2 regions of the Cupriavidus sp. Agwp_2 genome follow, and region 1 is predicted to be linked to the other one. Evidence: predicted binding sites of a transcription regulator. Region 1 holds the regulator's gene; the other holds the start of a gene.
What was found. Region 1 encodes FNR, which switches genes on or off when oxygen is low (the NO sensors DNR and NnrR bind a similar motif). Its sites were predicted from a motif close to TTGATNNNNATCAA; they were not measured.
Positions count from the first base shown of each region.

Region 2: a site for FNR is predicted at 5,337-5,350, ahead of LPA45_RS32480 (universal stress protein). Genes of this name have one in related genera too.

Region 1 covers NZ_CP088083.1:2,249,492-2,257,150, reverse strand. The annotation lists gene ccoN (cytochrome-c oxidase, cbb3-type subunit I) at 1-1,031, shown strand, start outside; gene ccoO (cytochrome-c oxidase, cbb3-type subunit II) at 1,050-1,745, shown strand; gene LPA45_RS10605 (CcoQ/FixQ family Cbb3-type cytochrome c oxidase assembly chaperone) at 1,749-1,916, shown strand; gene ccoP (cytochrome-c oxidase, cbb3-type subunit III) at 1,919-2,836, shown strand; gene ccoG (cytochrome c oxidase accessory protein CcoG) at 2,886-4,358, shown strand; gene LPA45_RS10590 (FixH family protein) at 4,394-4,603, shown strand; gene LPA45_RS10585 (hypothetical protein) at 4,600-4,845, shown strand; gene fnr (fumarate/nitrate reduction transcriptional regulator Fnr) at 4,917-5,642, opposite strand; gene LPA45_RS10575 (sulfite exporter TauE/SafE family protein) at 5,720-6,478, shown strand; gene scpB (SMC-Scp complex subunit ScpB) at 7,029-7,659, shown strand, end outside.
Region 2 covers NZ_CP088085.1:465,320-472,978, forward strand. The annotation lists gene LPA45_RS32460 (universal stress protein) at 166-1,008, opposite strand; gene LPA45_RS32465 (MBL fold metallo-hydrolase RNA specificity domain-containing protein) at 1,070-2,428, opposite strand; gene LPA45_RS32470 (universal stress protein) at 2,829-3,284, shown strand; gene LPA45_RS32475 (zinc-dependent alcohol dehydrogenase family protein) at 3,292-4,293, shown strand; gene LPA45_RS32480 (universal stress protein) at 5,406-6,239, shown strand; gene LPA45_RS32485 (universal stress protein) at 6,475-7,314, shown strand; gene LPA45_RS32490 (DUF3307 domain-containing protein) at 7,500-7,659, opposite strand, start outside.

The DNA of each region.
Region 1 (7,659 bases):
CGGTCTGGGTGGCCTACGCGGTCGTGTTCTTCGGCACCATCGTCAAGCGCAAGACGCGGCATATCTACGTCGCCAACTGGTTCTTCGGTGCCTACATCCTGACCATCGCGCTGCTGCACATCGTCAACAATATCGAGATGCCGGTGTCGCTGTGGAAGTCCTACTCGGCCTATGCCGGCGTGCAGGATGCGATGATCCAGTGGTGGTACGGCCATAACGCGGTGGGCTTCTTCCTGACCACCAGCTTCCTGGGGATGATGTACTACTTCATTCCCAAGCAGGCCGAGCGTCCGATCTATTCCTACCGCCTGTCCATCGTTCACTTCTGGGCGCTCAACTTCACCTACATGTGGGCCGGCCCGCACCACCTGCAGTACACCGCGCTGCCGGACTGGGCGCAGTCGCTCGGCATGGTGTTCTCGCTGATCCTGCTGGCGCCTTCGTGGGGTGGGATGATCAACGGCATCATGACCCTGTCGGGCGCCTGGCACAAGCTGCGCACCGATCCGATCCTGAAGTTCCTGGTGGTGGCGCTGTCGTTCTACGGCATGGCCACGTTCGAAGGCTCGATGATGTCGATCAAGACCGTCAACGCGCTGTCGCACTACACCGACTGGACCATTGGCCACGTGCACTCCGGCGCGCTGGGCTGGGTCGCGATGATCTCCATCGGTTCCCTCTATTACCTGATCCCGCGACTGTTCGGCGAGAAGCAGATGTACAGCGTGCGCCTGATCGAATGGCACTTCTGGATCGCGACCATCGGCGTGGTGCTGTATATCGCCTCGATGTGGATCGCCGGCGTGATGGAAGGTCTGATGTGGCGCGCCACGCAACCCGACGGCACGCTGACCTATGCCTTCGTCGAGGCGGTCAAGGCCAAGTATCCGTTCTACCTGATCCGTCTGCTGGGTGGCATCTGCTTCCTGTCCGGCATGCTGCTGATGGCCTACAACGTCGCCAAGACCATCGTCGGCAAGCGTGCCGTGGATGCGCCGATCCCGGCCAGCATCCCTGCCTCCGCACACTGATCATTCCAGGATAGAAAGATGTCGGAAAAACAAAGATTCTTTTCCCACGAAACGCTGGAGAAGAACATCGGCTGGCTGATCATCTGCACGATCCTCGTGGTCAGCATCGCGGGTCTGGTGCAGATCGTGCCGCTGTTCTTCCAGCACTCCACCACCAAGCCGGATCCGGGTATCACGCCGTATTCGCCGCTGCGGCTGATGGGCCGCGATGTCTACATCCGTGAAGGCTGCGTCGGCTGCCACTCGCAGCAGGTGCGTACGCTGCAGGCCGAAACCGAGCGCTACGGCCACTTCTCGACCGCGGGCGAGTCGGTCTACGACCACCCGTTCCTGTGGGGCTCGAAGCGTACCGGCCCCGACCTGGCGCGCGTCGGCGGCCGCTATTCGGACGACTGGCAGCGTATCCACTTGCGCAATCCGCGCGACGTGGTGCCCGAGTCGGTGATGCCTTCCTACCCGTGGCTGGAGAAGGCTGCATTGCCGACCAACGATATCCAGGCTCGCATGCGGGCACTGGTAAGGCTTGGGGTGCCATACACCGACGCCGATATCGCCAAGGCGCCGGACGAACTCAAGGGCAAGACCGAGGAAGATGCGCTGGTGGCTTATCTCCAGGCGCTGGGCACCAACCGCCGCAACGTGCGCGTGGACACTGCTGCAACGGCTACGCCGGCGGCACCCGCCGCGGAAGCGGCCGCACCGGCCAAGGAGTAAGCCATGGCAGCCATGATCACCGCAATTGCGACCGTCGTGTCGATGGTCGTCTTCCTCGGGATTTGCTGGTGGGCCTGGTCGGCCGGCCGGCAGAACGCCAATCGGGAATCCGCCATGCTGCCGTTCGCGCTGCCTGACGAAACCACGACAACATCGAGCCGGAACACCTAGCCATGAGCGATTTCTTTTCCGATTACTGGAGTTACTACATTGCCGCGATTGCGCTCGTGGGCATCGTCTGGTGTGTCTGGCTGCTGTTCTCGCAACGCAAGATCACCAAGACCGCCAACGCTGGCGGCGACACCGGCCACGTTTGGGACGGCGACCTGCGCGAACTGAATAACCCGCTGCCGCGATGGTGGATGTGGATGTTCCTGCTGACCTGCATCTTCGGGCTGGTCTACCTGGTGTTGTATCCGGGCCTGGGTTCCTACGCCGGCGTGCTGAAGTTCTCGACGCAAGACGAACTGGCGGCGCACCGTGCCGCGCAGGAGAAGATGCAGAACGAGATCTACGCCAAGTACCTGAAGATGGACGTCAAGCAGGTGGCGGGCGATCCGCAGGCGCGCGAGATCGGCCAGCGTCTTTTCCTTAACTACTGCGCGCAATGTCATGGTTCGGATGCGCGCGGCAGCCGCGGGTTCCCCAACCTGACCGACGGTGACTGGCTGTATGGCGGCGAACCCGAAACCATCCAGCAGACAATTTCCAAGGGCCGGAATGGTGTGATGCCGCCGTTCGCATCCACCATCGACGGCAAGCTGGCTGGCGACGTGGCACAGTATGTCCGCGCGCTGTCGGGACTTTCATCGGACCCCATCCGCGCCTCGCGTGGCGAGAGCACCTTCAAGTCGACCTGCGCGGCTTGCCACGGTGCCGGCGGCAAGGGCAACCAGGCATTGGGTGCGCCGAACCTCTCCGACAACGTGTGGCTGTATGGCAGTTCGGAAGCCAGCATCGTCGATGCCATCCTGAAGGGGCATAACAACCATATGCCGGCACATGAAGAGATCCTGACGCCAGAGCGGATCCGCATGCTGACGGCTTATGTCTGGGGCCTGTCCAATACCGGCGGGGGTGCCGGCCAATGACAGGCGACTCATCTGCGCGGGCGCGGGCCGCCCGCAGGAGAAACCATCCATGAACGCACCCGGGACCGAAGAAGTGGCCCGGGCGGCCGACCCCCAGCGGTCGGCCGCTGCGCCTGCCGAGACCTCGGATGAAACACTGTACGAGGTCCGCCGCAAGATCTATCCGCGCTCGGTCACGGGCGCATTCTCCAGTTGGCGCGTCTGGCTGGTCCTCTTCACCCAGCTGATTTACTACGGCACGCCCTGGCTCCAGTGGAACGGACGCCAGGCCGTGCTGTTCGACCTTGGCGAACGCAAGTTCTATATCTTCGGGCTGGTGCTGTGGCCGCAGGATGTCATCTACCTCGCCGTGCTGCTGGTCATTTCGGCGCTGGCGCTGTTCTTGTTCACGGCAATTGCCGGGCGGCTGTTTTGCGGCTATGCCTGTCCACAGACGGTCTATACCGAGATATTCATGTGGATCGAGCGGCGGATCGAGGGCGACCGGATCGCGCGCATCCGCCTGGATGGCGATCCCTGGAGCCTGCGCAAGCTGCGCCTCAAGGCCACCAAGCACTTCCTGTGGGTACTGATCGCCCTGTGGACTGGGTTCACCTTCATCGGCTACTTCGCGCCGATTCGTGAACTTGGCGGCGAGCTGGCGAGTTTGTCGCTGGGCCCGTGGCAGACGTTCTGGATGCTGTTCTACGCGTTTGCCACCTGGGGCAACGCGGGCTTCATGCGCGAGCAGGTATGCAAGTACATGTGCCCGTACGCGCGTTTCCAGAGCGTGATGGTCGACCGCGACACCTATGTCGTTACCTACGACATCGGCCGGGGCGAGCCGCGTGGCAGCCGTTCGCGCAAGACCGATCATCGCCAGGCGGGCCTGGGCGATTGCGTCAACTGCAGCATTTGCGTCCAGGTGTGCCCGACCGGCATCGACATCCGCGACGGCCTGCAGTATGAATGCATCGGCTGCGGTGCCTGCATCGACGCCTGCAACCAGGTCATGGACAAGATGTCCTATCCGCGCGGCCTGATCCGGTACACGTCGGAAAATGCCATGCGCAAGGCGCTGTCGGCGGCAGCGTCGCGCAAGCGCTTGATGCGCCCGCGTGTCATCATCTATTCGGTGGTGTGGGTTGCGCTGCTTGCGGGCTTCGTCGCTTCGATCGCGCTGCGCACGCCGCTGAAGGTGGACATCATCCGCGACCGCGGCGCGTTGGGCCGGGAAGTCGAGGGCCGCTGGATCGAGAACGTCTATCGCCTGCAGCTGATCAACACGACTGAAGGGCCGATGCACATCAGCGTGCGAGCCGACAGCGACGAGTTGAAAAACCTGACGGTCGAATACGACAAGCAGGCCGAGTCGCTGGCGCCGACGTCGAACCGGCTGTTGCCGATCCGCATACGCGTGCCGATCGAATACGCCGCGCAAGGCACGCACAAGATCAGCGTGACGGTGACCAGCGAAGCAACTGAGCGGGGCAGCGCCGAGATCCGGCAAACCACCAGCTTTATCGTGCCGCGCGACCTGTGACGCCAGGCGCTCGGTGCAGAACTTAAGGGGGCATGATGAATCAGCAAGGCAATCCGTGGTGGAAAGAGCCGTGGCCGTGGCTGTTGATGAGCGGCCCGCTGGTCGCGATGGTGGCGTGCGGCGTCACCATCTGGCTTGCGTCGTCGCATCCTGACATGCCGGTGCAGGGCGCGGCGCGTCATGGACTGGTGGTCGAGAAGGCGGAGGCAGTGCGGCCTCAGCCGAGCGCAGCGAGGCAGCCATGAGGTTGCGCTGGCTGATGTGGGTCTTGTGGCCGGGGTTCCTGATGGCGGGCTTCGCCACCGCGACGGTGTTCTCGGTCGTGGATCCCGGCGACCTGAAGTTCTTCGGGCATCCGATCGAGGCGTCGCGCGAATCGATCTATACGATGAGCTTCCTGCTGGCGTGGATATTCTGCGCGCTGTCCAGCGGGCTGACGCTGTACACGATGCCGACGCGACTTAGCGATACCGACGAGCTGGAGTGAAGGGGGATGCTTGCGCCGCCCTGTGCGGCGCAAGCGCAATGCGGTGTGGTGTGGTGTGGTGTGGGAAAGGGTCAGCAGCTGCGGCTGTAGAGCTGCTTGATGCCGGCGAGATCCACCAGCTTCACGTGGCGCTGGCGAATCTGAATCAGGCCGGCTTCAGCGAAGCGCGAGAACAGGCGGCTGACGGTTTCCAGTTTCAGGCCCAGGTAGCTGCCGATTTCCTCGCGGCTCATGCGCATCACGAATTCGGTCGACGAGTACCCGCGTGCCGAAAGGCGCTCCGACAGGTTGATCAGGAACGCGGCCAGGCGCTCTTCGGCGCGCATCGAGCCGAGTGTCACCAGCATCAGCTGGTCGTGCGTGATTTCCTTGCCCATCAGCCGCAGGAACTGGTGCTGCAGCGAAGGCAGGTCTGCGGACAGGGTCTGGAGGTCACCAAGGCGGACTACGCAGACTTCGGTATCTTCCAGCGCGGTCGCGTCAGAGGCATGCTGCATTTCCCCCAGGCCGTCGAGTCCGACGATCTCGCCTGGCAGATGGAAACCGGTAATCTGTGAACGGCCGTCTTCGGTCGTGACGTGCGTCTTGAGCGTGCCGAAGCGAACGGCATAAACCGCGGTGAGGGGATCGCCCATGCGATACAAGGTCTCACCCTTATGGACCCGGATGCGTTCCTGCACCAGCGTGTCCATCTTGGTAAGGTCTTGCTGGGACATGCCAACCGGAAGGCACAGTTGCCCCATCGCGCATGTGGAGCAACGGGGCGACATTTCGGTGATTGGAATGGAGGTAAGCAATTGGAACCTGCAAGATTGGATGCGAGGGCGCGATCAGGACATTTTACCGTGCGATGTGATGCGGCAGGGAGCCAGATTTGACATTTGGTGTGCTAATTAGCGTTTTTATGCTGGCATTGCTGGGCGGCGTGCACTGTGCAGCAATGTGTGGCGGCATCGCGCTGGCAGTCGAACAACCACGTGGCAGCGTTGCGGCCATGACCTTCGTGCGCAGCCGTGCTGCCTGGGTCGGCGAGTTGCTGGCAATGCACCTGGGCAGGATTTCGACCTACATGATGCTAGGCGCGCTACTGGGCGCGATCGGCGCCGGCGCGTGGAAGCAGGATTACCTGCCGTTGCAGCGCTGGCTGTTCGGTGCCGGCAGCGCGATGCTGCTGTGGTCGGGCTGGCGCCTGCTGCGCGGCAATGCCTTTACCGTGGCATGGCTGGAGCGGCTGGCGGCGCGGGCTGGCAGTGGCGTGGCGCGGCAGTTGGGCCGGCTAGGCGGCAACATGCCCGCGTTCGTGCGTGCGCATGGGGGCCTTGCCAGGCGCTACGGGGTTGGACTGGCCTGGGGGCTGGTGCCGTGCGGCATGGTCTATGGTGCGCTGACGCTTGCGCTGCTCGCCGGCAATGCCGGTTCCGGCGCACTGGTGATGGGCGTGTTCGGCGTCGGCACGCTGCCCAACCTGATGGTGCTGTCGGGGCTGTCCGGCTACCTGCGCAGCCTGTCGCGGCAGCGCGCGGTGCGGGTGGGCGCGGGCGTGGCGGTCATGGCGTTCGGGGCCCTTGGCCTGGCGCGCGCGGTGTTGCTGCCACATTCGCTGGCAGAGCAGGGTTTCTGCCTGGTCTTTTGAGGCGCATGGGGCGCGCGGCGCAGCGAATGATGGTTGCGGGCAAGGGCGGGAATGCCATACAATCGCCAACATTGCGGTATCGCGCGGTGTTTTGTAAGCAACGGCGAGCAGCGCCAAGCGGCCTTCCTACCAGAAGGCACGCCCACGGCGGCGGGAAGCGTTGGTGGTTCGATGCCCGGCCCGGCCCGCGGTCCATCCGGTTCAAAAGATCAAAGCCCGGCTGGCACTGCGGTGTTGGAGATGCCGGCCTTGCTCCCGATACCCGTTTTTCTTGCGTCCGAGGCGTTCAGTTCGCCGACAGCAGCGTCCGGTTTTCGGATGTGCCACGCAAGAGGTTCGCTGACCGGCCCATGGCGGCATGCGAACGATCTCCTGCCGGAGTGACCCGGCAACTCGATGCAAAGAATGGAAGTGCACGGCTTGGATGCAGCAGGTATCCGGGTGAGCTGCGCAATGAGATGGCGATGGCATTGGCGTCGCTGTATCCAAAATCTCCGGTGCCCCGGATCCGTCCGGGAGCAGGTGCAAAGACAGGCTGCACACCATCAACATGAATACCCAAGAGGCGAAGATCGTCCTCGAGACGGCGCTGATCTGCGCGCAGGAACCTTTGCGCGTCAATGATCTGCGACGGCTGTTCGCCGACGATGTCGGCGCGGACACCGTCCGCGTGCTGCTGGAGGAGTTGCGCCAGGACTGGCGCCCGCGCGGCGTGGAGCTAGTGTCGCTGGCCAGCGGCTGGCGCTTCCAGAGCCGCCCCGAAATGCGCGAATACCTCGACCGCCTGAATCCTGAAAAGCCGCCGAAATATTCGCGCGCCGTGATGGAGACGCTGGCGATCATCGCTTATCGCCAGCCGGTGACGCGCGGCGATATCGAGGAAATCCGCGGCGTGACGGTTAGTACGGAAGTCATTAAGAAGCTGGAAGACCGTAGCTGGATCGAGGTGATCGGCCACCGCGACGTGCCGGGCCGGCCGGCCCTGTATGCCACCACCAAGGCCTTCCTGGACGACCTCGGGCTGCGCACGCTGGACGAGTTGCCGCCGCTTGAAGATGCCCAGGCGCAGGCGCAGGCAACGCTGCTGGATCAGCAGGCCATCGATTTCGAGGCGCTGGCGGCAGGCAAGCCCGGTAGCGCCGATGAAGAGGCGTTTGCCGAGCCGGCGGGGGGCGAAGCAT
Region 2 (7,659 bases), on a different replicon from region 1:
CATGTGCCGACACCGGCTGAGTAACGCACATCAGAAATTAGCTCAGGAAACGGCTCGGGTATGTCGGCGAACCAACGTTCGGCCTGGCAAGCAATGTGCCGGCCGAACGAAGCGCCTGCGGCCAGGCAGTGCGCTGCCAGTGCCCCCACGGGCAGCGCGCACTCGTCAGTGTGACATGAAGACTGGCAAAGACGACTGGCGCAGCAGGGCCCGGGTGGTGCCACCCAGCACAAGCTCCCTCAGCCGGGAGCGGCCATAGCCGCCGGCGACCAGCAGGTCGGCTTGTACCTTGTCCGCAAGTTGCGGCAGAACGTGGTCAGGGTCGCCCTCCCCGACCAGGAGATTGGCATTGATGCCATGGCTGGCCAGCCACGCGGTTAGCCGGTTCCCACTGTCACGGTAACTTTGTTCCTCTATGGCAGCAGCATACTTGCCTGCGCTGACCACCAGGACGGAAACAGCACTGGCACGCGCGAGCCACAGCAATGCGTCCGCTACCGCCCTCGCGGCCTCTCTGCCGCCGTTCCATGCAATGGCGACATGGCCACCAAAGCGAGGTCCGGACGCGCCCGGCACCAGCAAGATGGGCCGGCCGGCATTGAGCATCGCATACTCCGCAACCCCGGCCAGCAGCGCTGGGACATCGGCATCCGCCGACGGCGGTGCGGGCAGGATAAGATCGGCGAAACGGCCCTCGTCGGCAAGCGCCCAGCCGGACTCGGCGTCAATAACGATATGCCGGGTGGGAATGTCCGGCGCCACTTGCCTAGTCAGCGTGTCGAGGGCTTCCTTGTGACCGGCAACCAGTTTGTGCAGCTGGCTGGCGGCAAGCGCCGCGTATTGTCCGGCTTCTTCGCCCGCCCCGCGAAACGGCTCCAGGTTAGTTCCAGTTGCAGTCAGTCCGACCACGCTGCCGCCAGATTCCGCGGCAACCCGTGCGGCCGTTTCAATGCGTGCCGACCGGGCTGAATCTTCGCTGAGGTCGACGAGGATGGTTCTAAAGTCCATGACGTGATTCCGTGGTTTGACCGACGTGACAAAAAATGCATAGGGCAGGCGCCGGGCTGGATCAATCGAGCGGGTAGGAGCGACGATATTCCGGCATAGTGACTGCCCAGCGCAGGTCGCGCTCGATGAGCTGGCGAAGCGCGTCGCTTGCCTGTGGCTCGCCGTGGACGACAAACGTACGCCGCGGCGCCTGGTGAAAGCCGCCAAGCCATGTCATGAGTTCCGCGGCATCGGCATGTGCGGACATGTTCTCGACCTGCTCCACCGACGCATGCACGGCGATGTCCTTACCATGGACGCGAATGTCGCGCCGGCCTGCGGCCAGCGCTGCGCCGCGCGTACCCGCCGCCTGGAAGCCGGAAAGCAGGATGGCATTGCGAGGGTTCGGACCGTAGGCGGCAAGATGGTGGACCACGCGACCACCGGTAGCCATGCCGCTGCCAGCCAGGATGATCTTGGGACTTCGGTCGTGGTTCAGCCAGATCGACTGCTCCATGCTCTGCACCGGGATGGCGAGGTTGCAGGCTGCGGCGCACTCTTCGCGGCTGATGCGCAGTTCTTCCGGATGCAGCGAGAAAATCATGGTCGCATCGATGGCCATCGGGCTGTTGAGGTACACCGACACGTCGGGGATTCGCTTGAGCTCGCGCAGGCGGTGCAGGCAGTAAAGCAGGCTCTGCGTGCGCCCCACCGCGAAAGCGGGGATGATCAAACTGCCGCCGCGGCCAATTGTCCGGCTGACTATCTCGCCGAGCACATCGAGTGGGTCGTCGTCCGGATGCCGCCGGTCGCCGTAGGTGGACTCCACCAGCAGGTAATCCGCCTGACGCACCATTTCCGGCGCGCGCATGACGACGTCCTGCTGCCGCCCGAGGTCGCCTGAGAAGACGATGCGCTTGCCGTCGACGAACAACGTGACAATAGCTGCCCCGATGATATGTCCGGCCCGGGCAAACTCGGCCTCGATGCCGGGCGCTACCTGGAAGCGCTTGCCGAACTGCATCGGCTGGAGTCGCCGCATTGCTCGTTCAGCGTCGGCGGCCGTGTAAAGGGGCAATGCGGGGCGATGACGCGAAAAACCCTTGCGGTTCGCGTAATCGGCGTCTTCTTCCGCCAGGTGGGCGCTGTCTGGCAGCAGGATGCCGCACAGCTGCGCGGTGCCCATTGTGCAGTACACGCTGCCGCGGAAGCCGTTCCGCACCAGCAGGGGCAAATACCCGCTGTGGTCGATGTGGGCATGGGTCAGCACCACGGCGTCGAGCTTGGCCGGATCGAGCGGCAGTGGGTCCCAATTGCGCAGGCGCAGGGTCTTGTATCCCTGGAACAGGCCACAGTCGACCATGACCTGTTGACTGCCGGTATCGAGCAGGTACTTGGAGCCGGTGACCGTATCGGTCGCGCCGAGGAATTGCAGTTGCATGCTGGTGTCCTTTGACGCTTGCGCGAAGCCGTTGGTCCCGCCACGGGTGCCGCTGGCCGATACAGCCAGTCTAGGTGGGGGAACCGAGTGGTGGTTGATACGGATCAATCATGCGGACATGCGAATACCTACGCTTGAACAGTGTCCCGCCCCGCCCGCCCCACGTGGCGTCCACGCAGGGCCAACAGCAGTGCGCACCGTGGCTCCGCGCGGAGCAGATCTTGGGAAACGTCATGCAAAATCGCTCCAACGCGTTGCAAAAGGCCTGCCCCCAACCCAGGATTTCATCGTCCCGCGTCCGGCGTTGAGCCATGTCAACCCGAATTCACCATCACCATCTACTCTGATTAGAGCGAATCTTAAGATGGGACTTGGGTCGATCCTTCTCAGGAGACATCTCATGTATAAGCGCATCTTGCTTGCCGTGGACGGCAGCCGCTCCTCCGACCTGGCGCTCAGCCAGGCGATCGCCATCGGCCGGGCCACCAATGCCGAAGTCAAAGTGCTGTACGTGGTGGACGACAGCGACATCTATTTCGGGACGGGCTCTTTCGACCCGCACGAACTGGTCAGAGAACTGGTCTCTCATGGCCGCAAGGCATTGGATGCGGCCACTGCCCGCCTTAGCGAAGCCGGTATCCGCTGCAACGCACAACTGGACGAGAAGCCCTTGGCCCCAGGCCGGATCTCGACGACCATCGTCAACGAAGCAAACACCTGGAATGCCGACATGATCGTTTTGGGGACCCATGGCCGGCGCGGCGTTAGGCGCGTGCTGATGGGCAGCGTGTCAGAAGGCGTCCTTGCGCAGACCACCAAGCCGGTGCTGCTGGTCCGTAGCGAGATCGAAGGCTGATTGCGCCATGCCGCCGACCATGCGAGCGATGCTGTTCGAGGGGGCGGGGCTGCCCTTGCGCCTGCTGGACGTCACAGTGCCCGAGCCAGGGCCGGGCGAGGTCCGCATTACCGTGGCCGCCTGCGGCGTGTGCCGCACCGATCTGCATATCGCCGACGGCGACCTGCGCTATCCCAAGCCTGCGCTCATTCCGGGGCACGAGATCGTCGGCACGGTCGAATCGTGTGGCACCGGTGTCACCGCGTTCAGGCAGGGCGACCGTGTCGGCGTGCCATGGCTGGGCCATACCTGCGGACAGTGCAGCTACTGCGTGCGACATCACGAGAATCTCTGCGACGCGCCGCAGTTCACCGGCTACACGCGTGACGGCGGCTACGCGGAGTACGTGGTGGCCGACAGCCGCTACTGCTTCAGCATTCCCGCCGCCTATGACAACGAGCACGCCGCCCCACTGCTCTGTGCCGGCCTGATCGGCTACCGCACGCTGCGAATGGCGGGTGAAGCGCGCCGCATCGGCATCTACGGCTTTGGTGCGGCAGCCCACCTGGTGACGCAAATCGCCGTGGCGCAGGGCCGGGAGGTCTATGCCTTCACCCGCACGGGCGACAGCGCTGCCCAGCAGTTGGCACACCAGTCTGGCGCATGCTGGGCCGGCGCCAGCGACCTCGATGCACCGGTACCGCTGGACGCGGCACTGATCTTTGCCCCCGTGGGCGCGCTGGTGCCGCGTGCGCTGCGCGCCATCGACAAAGGCGGCATCGTCGTCTGCGGCGGCATCCATATGAGCGACATCCCGGCTATGCCCTACCAGTTGCTGTGGGAAGAGCGACGGCTGTGCTCCGTGGCCAACCTCACTCGGGCCGATGGCGACGCGTTGATGGCGATCGCGGCCCACACGCCGCTACAGACCCATATCACCACCTATCCGCTCGAACAGGCCAACGTTGCCTTGGTCGACCTGCGCGCGGGCCGCCTCGCCGGCGCCGCCGTCCTGACTATCCATCCCTGAGTCTTTTCCGCCGCCTGCAGCAGGGATGCCAGGGAGAACGCTTGATTTGGCTGAAGGCCGGCACGCAAGTGCCTAGCATGCACTCGTGGTTTCGTGTGCTTGGACGACCCGACAAGATTTCAGCCGACAAGCTTTCAGGAGAGGAACAAAAACCGCCGGCGTCTCCCTTTTCGGGAGGCTTTCAACGGCGCTTACCGACCACATTGAGAATGCGTTCGCCCTCTCTGGTCAGGCGAAATTGCCTCCGATCAGGTCTCGAGGTCTCGAGCTGCGCCAGCTGGCGCTCAACGAGTGCACTGATGTCAGCGGGGTCCAACTCGCGGGTATGTTCCGAATCGCTGAGAATCATCAGCGCTGCGAGCTCGTGGGGGCTTAGCATCTCTGTCTCCCGCAGAGGTTGACGATTACGCGTGCGGCGCTGCATGACGGAGCAGCATGGGCCACGCGTTGCAGCAACCGAATTTTAGGGGCCACTATGTCGGGTCGTGGCCCTGACTGCGGATCTTTTGAGGTAGGTCAAATCGGCATACCGTTTGGCCAAGGTTAGGTCCTGCCGCTCGCGAAAAGGAGGCTCGCGCTTGATGTACTGACGGCCCGGTCGACATAAGATTGCAGGCGAAGGGCGTTTACTAAACCACGTTTTTTCAGTTTCTGGTCTGCGCTGCCTGCCTACAGGTTGAGAAATAAGAGATTTGGCGCGGCGCAGCAGTCCGGCAAATCCGGATTGGGTGTGAGGACCGGCTGGTGCCGGTGGAGTGGCGCGCCGCTGAAGGCCTGCCGCTGGTAGCCGTCCAGCGCGAGCGCGGCTGGACGAGCTGCTGTTCGTGATCATCCTGGACTGACAGACCGATGCCGGCCATCCCCAGCGCAGGCTGGTTAAGCGAGATCGGCAGGCGCGTCATGCTCGCCTGGAATGGCAGCCGCGAATCCGCCCGGGCGATCCATGACGCCTCACGTCGATGAACGTCCCGGCGCTTTTCTCGCACTAGTCTTCTGCGCACAACAGGGCGATACCTCAGCCGTGCCTGGGCAGGCCACGCCCGTTGATCTGAAACAAGAGTCGATCTCGCCTGCCGCCTAGACTGATTTGTAGCTTCTGCGAGAGGGCGATCATGGCTTACGACAGCATCCTGGTGCATCTGGACAGCAATCCGCAGGCGCTGCAGCGGCTCGAAGTGGCGGGGCACATTGCCGCGGCTAACCAGTGCCCGCTGATCGGCATGTACGCCGGTTTCGTTCTCGATCCGGGCATCTACCTCACGGAGGGCGCGCAGCAATTTGTGGCGGACGACCTGGCCCGGCGCAACAAGGTCAGGGAAAACGTCCGGGTGCAGTTTCTTGCTGCGACTCAAGCACTGCCGGTGCGCGCCGAGTGGCGCGCGGCAGAGCGAGAGTCCGTGGTGACAGTGCTGCGCGAGGCTCGCGAGGCCGGACTGATCGTTGCCGGCCAGTACGACGCCGACAACACCGAAGGCCCGGTGGCTCGACAGCTGCTGGAATCGTTGCTGCTGGAGACCGGCCGTCCGACGCTGGTCGTGCCGTGCGCCGGCAAGTTTCCCACCGTGGGCACGCGGGTTATCGTCGCGTGGAATGGCAGCCGGGAGGCGGCGCGGGCGCTGCACGATGCTGTGCCGCTGATGGCCGGTGCCCAGGCGCACATTCTTTGCGCACACACTGCGGCCAAGGAGGCAAGAGCAGACGCCACCCCGGTCGGCCACGCCGCGCGTGTGCTGGAGCACCACGGCGTGGCCGTGGAAATCGAACACGGTCCCGGCGGTGCTGACCTGACCATCGGCGAGCTCCTGCTTTCGCGCGCGGCGGATTTTAATGCCGACCTGATCGTGATGGGGGCCTACGGATACGCTCGCATGCGCGAACTGGTGCTTGGCGGCGTCACGCGTACGCTTTTGGACTCCATGACGGTACCTGTGCTGTTCTCGCGCTGAAGCGAAGACAGCCCAGACTGGAACCGGTTACTGCCATGAAAGCGCTTCAACGGTCTCGCTATAGCGCCTGCCCTCAGCGATGCAGCGTCGGATTGCTTTTTTGCATCGTCTGCAGCGCTTGTGCCGGCGCGCCCAATTTTCTCCGCCCTCCCAAGCTGCGAGCGGACCAAGCCGTGCGGGCGAGCATCTCGGCGCGCGTTGTGCCGCATGCCCTTGCTCAGGCGGAGGCGCTCTGATGGACTACCGGACGATCGTTGTCGAGCTTGGGACAGACGCCGGTTGCGTCGCCCGTATCCGCATGGCTGCGGACCTGGCTTCCTGCTTTGGGGCGCATATCATTGGTGCCAGCGCGACTGGCCTGCGCATCGATCCCGTGCGTGGCGCCGGCGACGATGCGGCGCGGTACGCAGAACTTGCGCGCCGCCGCCTGCTGAGCCAAATCGCGTCGTACCGGGAGTTACTGGGCAATACGTTGGCTGATGCCACACCCGCGATCACATTCTCGCATCATGTCGTGGCAGAGGAGACCGGCTGGGTCCTGGCACAGGAGGCGCGCGTGGCCGATATCGTCCTGCTCGCGCGGCCGGCCACCACAGGGGGAGTCGTGCCATCGCTTACGGCCGAGGTGGCCGAATATGTGCTGCTGAATGCGGGGCGGCCGGTGGTCGTCCTGCCTAACGAGGTCCGCCGCCTGCATGGCGGCCACGTGGTGATTGCATGGGACGGTCAGCGCGAGGCCGCTAGGGCGGTAGCCGATGCGATGCCCCTGCTCCTTCGCGCCAGACAGGTAACGATACTTGGAGTCTGGGACCGGGCCGGCAGGCCAGATGCGAAATCGGAGCCGGTCGCGGGGCTGCGTCATTACCTGCAGCGTCATGGCATCGTTGCTGCCGTGCGGACCGAGCAGACTTCCTTGCCCGTTGGTCCGGTTATCTGCGATGTGCTCGGGGAGCTTGCCGCGGACTTCCTGGTGGCGGGGGGCTATGGGCACTCCCGCATGCGGGAGCTTGTGATCGGCGGGACAACGCGGACGTTGATGCGCCACGCCGAAGTTCCTGTTTTGTTCTCACACTAACAGCAGGCCTCGCAGGCAACTGCAATGGTGCAACCGATAGCGTCAGGGCGCTAGATCGGCGGCGCCGCAAAGCTCCAACCTGCAGGTTCACCAGCGTCAGGCCGTACTCGAACTTACGGTTTAGATGGGCACTGGCGGTGCTCTGCACCGTTCGGCGCACGATGCCGTGGCAGGCGGCCGACGAATCAGTTCAGTCTCCCAGCGAGCCAGACCACGGCGAGGTAAGTCAGCACGTGCGCGTACTGGTCCACGCCAAATGCCCACCAGTACTGCGGCAAGTTTGGCGTCAAATTGGCGCGTCGGCCGAGGCGCACCTTCCAGTGGTCGACCATGTAGTGGACGACG